DNA from 2 places in the Arthrobacter sp. CP30 genome. Region 1 is predicted to be linked to the other one. Evidence: riboswitches for the same ligand, from Rfam matches in the RefSeq annotation. Region 1 holds a riboswitch; the other holds the start of a gene.

Region 1 (3,204 bases):
GGGCCTGATCGGCTGTGACGACATCCATGATGACGCCGCCCTTGAGCATTTCAGCCATACCCCTCTTGACCCGGCTTCCGCCGGTCTGTGCTGTGGTTGCCGAATTGTCTTCAACGGTGGACACAACTTGCCCCTCAAGGTAGAAAAAAGCTGACCCTTCATGATACGACGCCCGGGGCACTGTTCCGGCCGCCGTGGCGGCCCCTGGGAGAGCTGCCGGCCCGCCCGTTTCCAGGGGGGCGGTGGGTGCTGACAGGCCGTGGCACTCGGCCGGGGGCGGTCCTATCACGGGGCTTGCACCTGGAGTTCAGCGGACCGGGCGGATACGCCCGGATGCCCCGATCAGGTCCAGTAGAGGAGGCGCGCCGCCGGGACGCGCCGCTCGAGCTCGTCGACGAACCAGGTCCGCATCTCGCTCATGGTCTGCTTCGGGTACACGTACTTGATCCCACCGAACTTCGAGCGCTTCCGACTCCGCAGGTCCTCGTCCATCTCGAGCTTCGTCCGCGGGTACCAGCCGAGCAGCACCTCCTTGCTGGCGGGCGTGAACCGGTGCGTGATGATCTCGGCCGTGAGGTCGACGTCCTCGATGCCGTCGAGGGCAGCGGCGACGTCGTTGAGCAACGCGCCGTACTGCTCACGCCAGCCGGGGACGGGCATGATGGGGGCGATGGTCAGGCCCACACGGTAGCCTGCCGCCGCGACCGCGCGGAGCGCCGTGAGCCGTGCGGGCATCCTGGCCGTCCCGCCCTCGAAGCGGTTGGCCACCTCGGCGGCGTTGACCGAGAAGCGCACCCGTGTCCGGCCGCCGTGATCCAGCGTCACCAGCTCGCCGACGTCGTCGAACTTCGTGGTGAACCTCAGCTGGACGTCCTCGCCGAATTCGCCCGAGCCCACGCGGGAGATCGCCGCCGCGAGCGAGCCCGTCACCCTCTCGATGCCGAGCGGATCGGTGTAGCAGGACATCTCGAAGGTGGTGCCCTCGCCACCTCGCTCGATGGTCCCGCTGGTCACGGAGCCCCGGCCGGCGTGCGTGCGCACCCCGTCGAGGACGTCGTCGAGGTTCGCGTAGACGCGGGTCACCGGCGGACCCTGGAGCGAGCCGGCCAGATAGCAGTACTGGCAGTGGGCGGGACAACCCTTCGCGAGGTCGATCCGCCAGTCGGCACTCGGGGGGATCGGCTGGGGCTTCAGCGCACTGGGCGGTGCGACGACGACGGCCAGCGTGTACTTCGCCGACGCATAGGTCTCCCGTTCCGTGGCGCCGCGGAGCCCCGTCAGGGCATTACCGGGGAGGACGCGGATGTCCTCCACTCCGGCTGCCTCGCAGCGGCGGACGATCTCCGCGGTGTGCGGTAGGTCGGAGGCTGCACGCGTGATCAGCACATGGCGCGGGACCCACAGGCGCGTGGGGGTGATCGTGGTCAGATCCTGTTCCTGGGGCATCATCATCACCTTCTACAACACTGCGAAGGGTGCTTATGTTCCGCGGGCGACGGGTGTCGGGCACCGGTCTCCGGGGCGAGGCGGACCGAGCATCCCGGTCTGCCACGTGAGGCTGCGGGGCGTCATCGGAGGTCATCGGGGGTCACGCTCCGACGCATTCCGGCACACCGGCGGTGGGACGGCCTAGCCTCGGAGGACAGATCAAGAGTTCCGACGCGAAGCCCTGGCTCGTCGGACGGCAACCCCCTCCGTGGCGGGGTGCCCCAGGTGAGGATCAGGCCCCGCGCAGCCCGCGTCGGGGCAAGCACGGCGCGCACCCCTGGTCCGCGTCCTGACGACGGGACACCCATGTCGTACATCTGCCTCCTGCTCTCCGGGGCCGCCCTGCTGATCAACGGCGTCTCCCTGCTCGGCCGCGTGACCCCGCGCGACGCCGGTTTCTTCAACATCGCGATCGGCCTGCTGCAACTGGTCGTGGCGCTGCTCGTCGCCTCGTCCGATCCCGGCGCCGCCGGATCGGCGGCCGGGATCGTCCTGTTCGGCCTGACCTACCTGTACGTGGGGCTGGGCTCGGTCGCAGGCCTCGGATCGGCCGGCGTCGGCTGGTTCTGCGGCTTCGTCGCCGTGCTCGCCCTCGTCCTCGCCGGCACGGCAGCCCGCGAGGACCCCGTGAGCTCGGTGCTCTGGATCAGCTGGGCCGCGCTCTGGACCCTGTTCTTCCTGCTCCTCGCCCGCGGCGCGGAGCGCCTCACGCGGGTCACGGGCTGGAGCGCGATCCTCGTGGGCACAATCAGCACCGTGGTCCCCGCGCTGCTCGGCCTCAACGGCGCCTGGCCGGGCAGGACGACGGCCGTCATCGCGACGGCCGTGGTCCTCGGTACCCTCTTCGCGGTCGCCGTCACCCTCGGCGGCCGGCCCGTACCGGTCATCGCCGCGCAGCCGGTCGCCGTCGACGCCTGACAACCGCTCTGCACCCCTCCCGCGCCCTGTCCGCCCTGCATCCCTTCATCGAAAGGTCCGTCATGACCACCATCACGAACATCACCCGCACTGCCGATGCCGACTACGAGCTCCTCGCCGCCCGCTTCCGCCCGCTCTTCGCCAGGATCGCCGACGGAGCCTCGCGGCGGGACCGTGAGCACGAACTCCCCCGCGCCGAGATCCGTGCCCTGATCGACGCGGGCTTCGGCGCCCTCCGGGTCCCCGTGGCCGTCGGCGGTTTCGGCGCCTCCCTACCCCAGCTGTTCCGGCTGCTCACCGAGCTCGCCGCGGCCGACCCGAACATCCCGCAGGCCCTGCGTGGTCACTTCGCCTTCGTGGAGGACCGGCTGGTCTCCTCGGGCCCGCACCGCGAGACGTGGCTCAGGCGGTTCGTCGACGGCGAGACGGTCGGGAACTCCTGGACCGAGGTGGGCGGCGTCACGATCGGCGACGTGATCACCAAGGTCAGTCCCGATCCGGACTCCGGGGGGTTCCTCGTCAGCGGCACCAAGTACTACTCCACAGGCAGCATCTTCGCCGACTGGATCGACACCTTCGCCCAGCGCACCGACAACGGCGTCAAGGTGATCGCCGTCGTCAGTGCCCACCAGCCGGGGGTCACGCACGCCGACGACTGGGACGGCTTCGGCCAGCAGACCACCGGCTCCGGGACGTCGACGTTCGACGCAGCACGCGTCGACGCCGAGAACGTCATCGACTTCGATACCCGGTTCGCCTACCAGACCGCGTTCTACCAGGCGGTGCTGCTTGCGGTCC
Region 2 (3,204 bases), on a different contig from region 1:
CTGCACGAGCAGGGGACTGGGCGTCGAGCTCTCGACGGTCGGCACCTCGACGGTGAGCCGCGCGCCGTCCCTGGTGCGGAAGCCATCTGCGTCCCGCCCCGTCCAGCCGGCCTCGTCGAGGAGCGCGTCCGCTCGTGCCGGATCGTAGGTCAGCACGCCCTCGACGGTCGGATCGTAGTACTTGCTCTCCTTCGAGAGGAAACTGTCGATCGGTGTGTAGGTGCCGAACCCGAGGCTCTCGGTCACCGCTTCGGTGTCGACGGCAGCGGCGAAGGCCTGGCGGACGGCGAGATCGTCGAACGGAGCGCGCGCCAGGTTGAAGCCGAGCACGTAGGGACTGCCCGTCCTCGGCAGGTTCTCGTACACGAAGTTCGGGTCCGCCTGCACCGCTGCCGCGTTCTGGGGTGCCAGGTTCTCGGTGAGGTCGTACTGTCCCGAGACCAGGGACTGGTGCCGGATCACCGGTTCCGCGACGAGGGTGACCTCGACGCCGTCGAGGTGGGCCGCGCCCTCACCCTCGAGCCACGCGGGCGCCCAGTCGTAGTCCTCCCGCTTCGCGTAGCTGATGCTCTGCCCGGGCCGGTAGTCCTCCACGGTGAACGGGCCGGTGCCGATGGGATTCTGGCAGAGGGTCTCCGGGGACTCGGTGATGGCCTTGCCCGAGTTCATGCCGAGCCAGGACTGCGCGAGTGTGTAGAGGAACGGCGTGTAGGGGTAGGCGAGGTGTGCTTCGAAGGTGTACTCGTCCACGACCGTCCCGTCCACGTACGGGGCGATGTAGGCGGCGGCCAGGGGCGACTTGGTGGCCGGGTCCCGCATGTGCTCCAGGTTCTGTCCGAAGACCTCCGCGTTCCAGGGTGACCCGTCGCTGAACGTGACACCTTCGCGCAGGCGGAAGGTGTACGTCCTGCCGTCCTCGGAGATCTCCCAGGACTCGGCGAGGTACGGCGCGATCTCCCCGTCCTCGTCCAGGGTCACGACGTTGTCGTAGATGAGACGCCCGAGGAACTGCTGCTGCGTGGCCGAGATACCGTGCCCGTCGAGGCAGCCGGGCTCTGCGGAGATGGAGACGTCGAGGATGCCACCGGACACCGGCTCGGTGCCTGCCGGCGCGGTGGATCCCGTGGGTCCGGCGCATCCGGCGAGGACGACGATCAGGGTGACGGCGCCGAGGGCCGTCCGTGACAGCGGCGTGCGGAAGGGTAGGGCGGAGGTGAATGCACCGGATGAATTCCGGGCAGGATGGATCGACATTTCAGGCATGGTGAATTCCCTCGGGAAAAAGGACGCATTCGAGCGAAGGGCGTCCGGAGAAAGGTGCAAGCAGTCCCTCGTCAGCAGCGCAGGGCGCGACGTCGGGACAGGGAGAGAAATGCTAGGGGAGTGCTGGACAGCTCACGGCGAAGCCCTTTCGGAGTGCTCTTGCCCGCACCGGTCCGGCGCATGCGCCGGGGTGGAGGCCGCTTCGTCATCCGAACCACCCAGGAACATGGGGTTGGTGCGCGGTCCAGTCGGAGCTTTCCGACCGCGTCTCTTGAAGCTGTCCCAACTATAAGCAGAGTGCTGATGGCTTGGGGAAACAAAAGAAGTAATGTGACGCGAAGATTCGATCATCTATCGAAAGTGCAGGGAATTCGGCGAAGGCGCCTTCGAGGTGTCCAGAAGGACACGCCGCAATTCCCTGCACTCCGGAAAGGCGCGCACGTGAGAATCCCCGGCGGTGCCGCTCATCGTCACCGACAGCGCGTCGCGGATCCCGCGCAGGCCTAGGAGATCTGCAGACCGCCATTGATGTCGTAGGTGGCCGCGGTGATGTAGCCGGCGTCGGGTCCCACCAGGAAGCAGATCAGCGCGGCGATGTCATCGACGGTGCCCACACGTCCCATCAGGATGTCCCTGGACCATGCCGCAGCCGTGAGGTGCGGTGACGATCCTCGGACGACGCGGACGACGCGGACGGAGCAGATCGTGCTTCGTCGACGACCGGACCGTACGGTCAGGCGTGTGCGCCGACTGCCCTGGGGGGTCGTGCGTCCCCGGTGCATCCGGCAGCGCGCATGGTGTCCTCCTGGTCATGACGGACGCCACAAAATGAATGGCGTTCATTATTTCTGGATCACTGTAGAGGACGTGACTGATCCGGCACAAGCCCTTCGGCAAGAGACGGCCGATGTCCTGCTCGCCATGGGCATCACGAAGGGCACTCCGGCCGTCGAGAGAAAGACAGCGCCGTCGACACCTGTGAGGAGCTCGCCGGGAATGGAGCGGCAGGAGCGGATTCTATGAGCCCGCTGCAGACCCGCTGTCATTCGACGTGGAGTCGGCGCAGCCTGGACGAGGGGTGATCGTCGAAGCTAGTTGACATAATGTAGATTATCGGCAAATTACCAGTCCCTCTGGAAGGGGCCATCCGGTTCCTGAAGGTCTTGCCCGCACCGGTGCGAGAACTGCGGGCCGCGGCATCATCGGTCGTTGACCGTCAGCTCTGGAAGCGCCACGGATGATCTACCGAAGCTGATCGAGAAGTGCAGATGTCAGGGTCGCGCTCAGGCCGGGCGGAACATCCACGTCCGCGCCCAGCGCCTGCAGGGCGCGGCTGAGGTAGTTACGGGCGGCCGCCGCAAGAGCGATCTCCACGATCTCCGGGTCCGTGAACCCCTCGGCGCGCAGGGCGAGTGCGTCGGCGTCGGTCATCGACGCCGACGCGGTGCTCATCTTCTCGGCGAAGACCATCATCGCCACCTCAGGAGACGACAGGCCCGCCGTGCGGTAGTCCCGGGCAAGGGCCGTCAGTTCCTCCTCGCCGATGTAGGGCAACGCCTTCCGGCCGTGCGCGAGCCGACAATGCCTGTTTCCGATGCCCAGGGCCGCAGCGAGCGTCACCAACTCGTATCGCCGGGGGTCCATCGACCCGGCGATCGCGCTGATCAGTCCCTCCCACGCACGGTAGGCGGGAGGATGCAGCGCAAGGACCTTGGTGTGCGCCGCGACGTAGCCGAGGGAGTCGGCATCCTCGCCATAGATGGCGGCGATCTCGCCCGTCGCCTCGCTCTCGGACACCTGCTCGAGAATGCTCACTGTCGGACCTCCTGCAGTACGTCGGGCCTCCAGCATCAGGCGTCGGAGAACGGCAGGCCAGAGCAGGCGGCACCGGTGAACGCTTCCCGCGCCGTCGCGGACTCCCCGATCAAGGTCGGGCGGGTT

Evidence for each region. Region 1 has a riboswitch for S-adenosylmethionine ahead of ACTIMO_RS05895 (AmiS/UreI family transporter). Riboswitches for the same ligand answer to the same signal wherever they lie in the genome.
Region 2: another riboswitch for S-adenosylmethionine. It lies ahead of ACTIMO_RS11955 (ABC transporter substrate-binding protein); the one in region 1 lies ahead of ACTIMO_RS05895 (AmiS/UreI family transporter).

The regions. Positions count from the first base shown of each region.
Region 1 covers NZ_JBQEMM010000003.1:139,321-142,524, forward strand. Annotated here, with positions in the region: gene pdxS (pyridoxal 5'-phosphate synthase lyase subunit PdxS) at 1-124, opposite strand, end outside; gene ACTIMO_RS05890 (spore photoproduct lyase family protein) at 343-1,446, opposite strand; SAM riboswitch class IV at 1,646-1,759, shown strand; gene ACTIMO_RS05895 (AmiS/UreI family transporter) at 1,795-2,406, shown strand; gene ACTIMO_RS05900 (acyl-CoA dehydrogenase family protein) at 2,469-3,204, shown strand, end outside.
Region 2 covers NZ_JBQEMM010000008.1:109,753-112,956, forward strand. Annotated here, with positions in the region: gene ACTIMO_RS11955 (ABC transporter substrate-binding protein) at 1-1,263, opposite strand, end outside; SAM riboswitch class IV at 1,414-1,540, opposite strand; partial or broken gene ACTIMO_RS11960 (SDR family oxidoreductase) at 1,767-1,910, opposite strand; gene ACTIMO_RS11965 (carboxymuconolactone decarboxylase family protein) at 2,506-3,078, opposite strand; gene ACTIMO_RS11970 (nucleoside/nucleotide kinase family protein) at 3,188-3,204, opposite strand, start outside.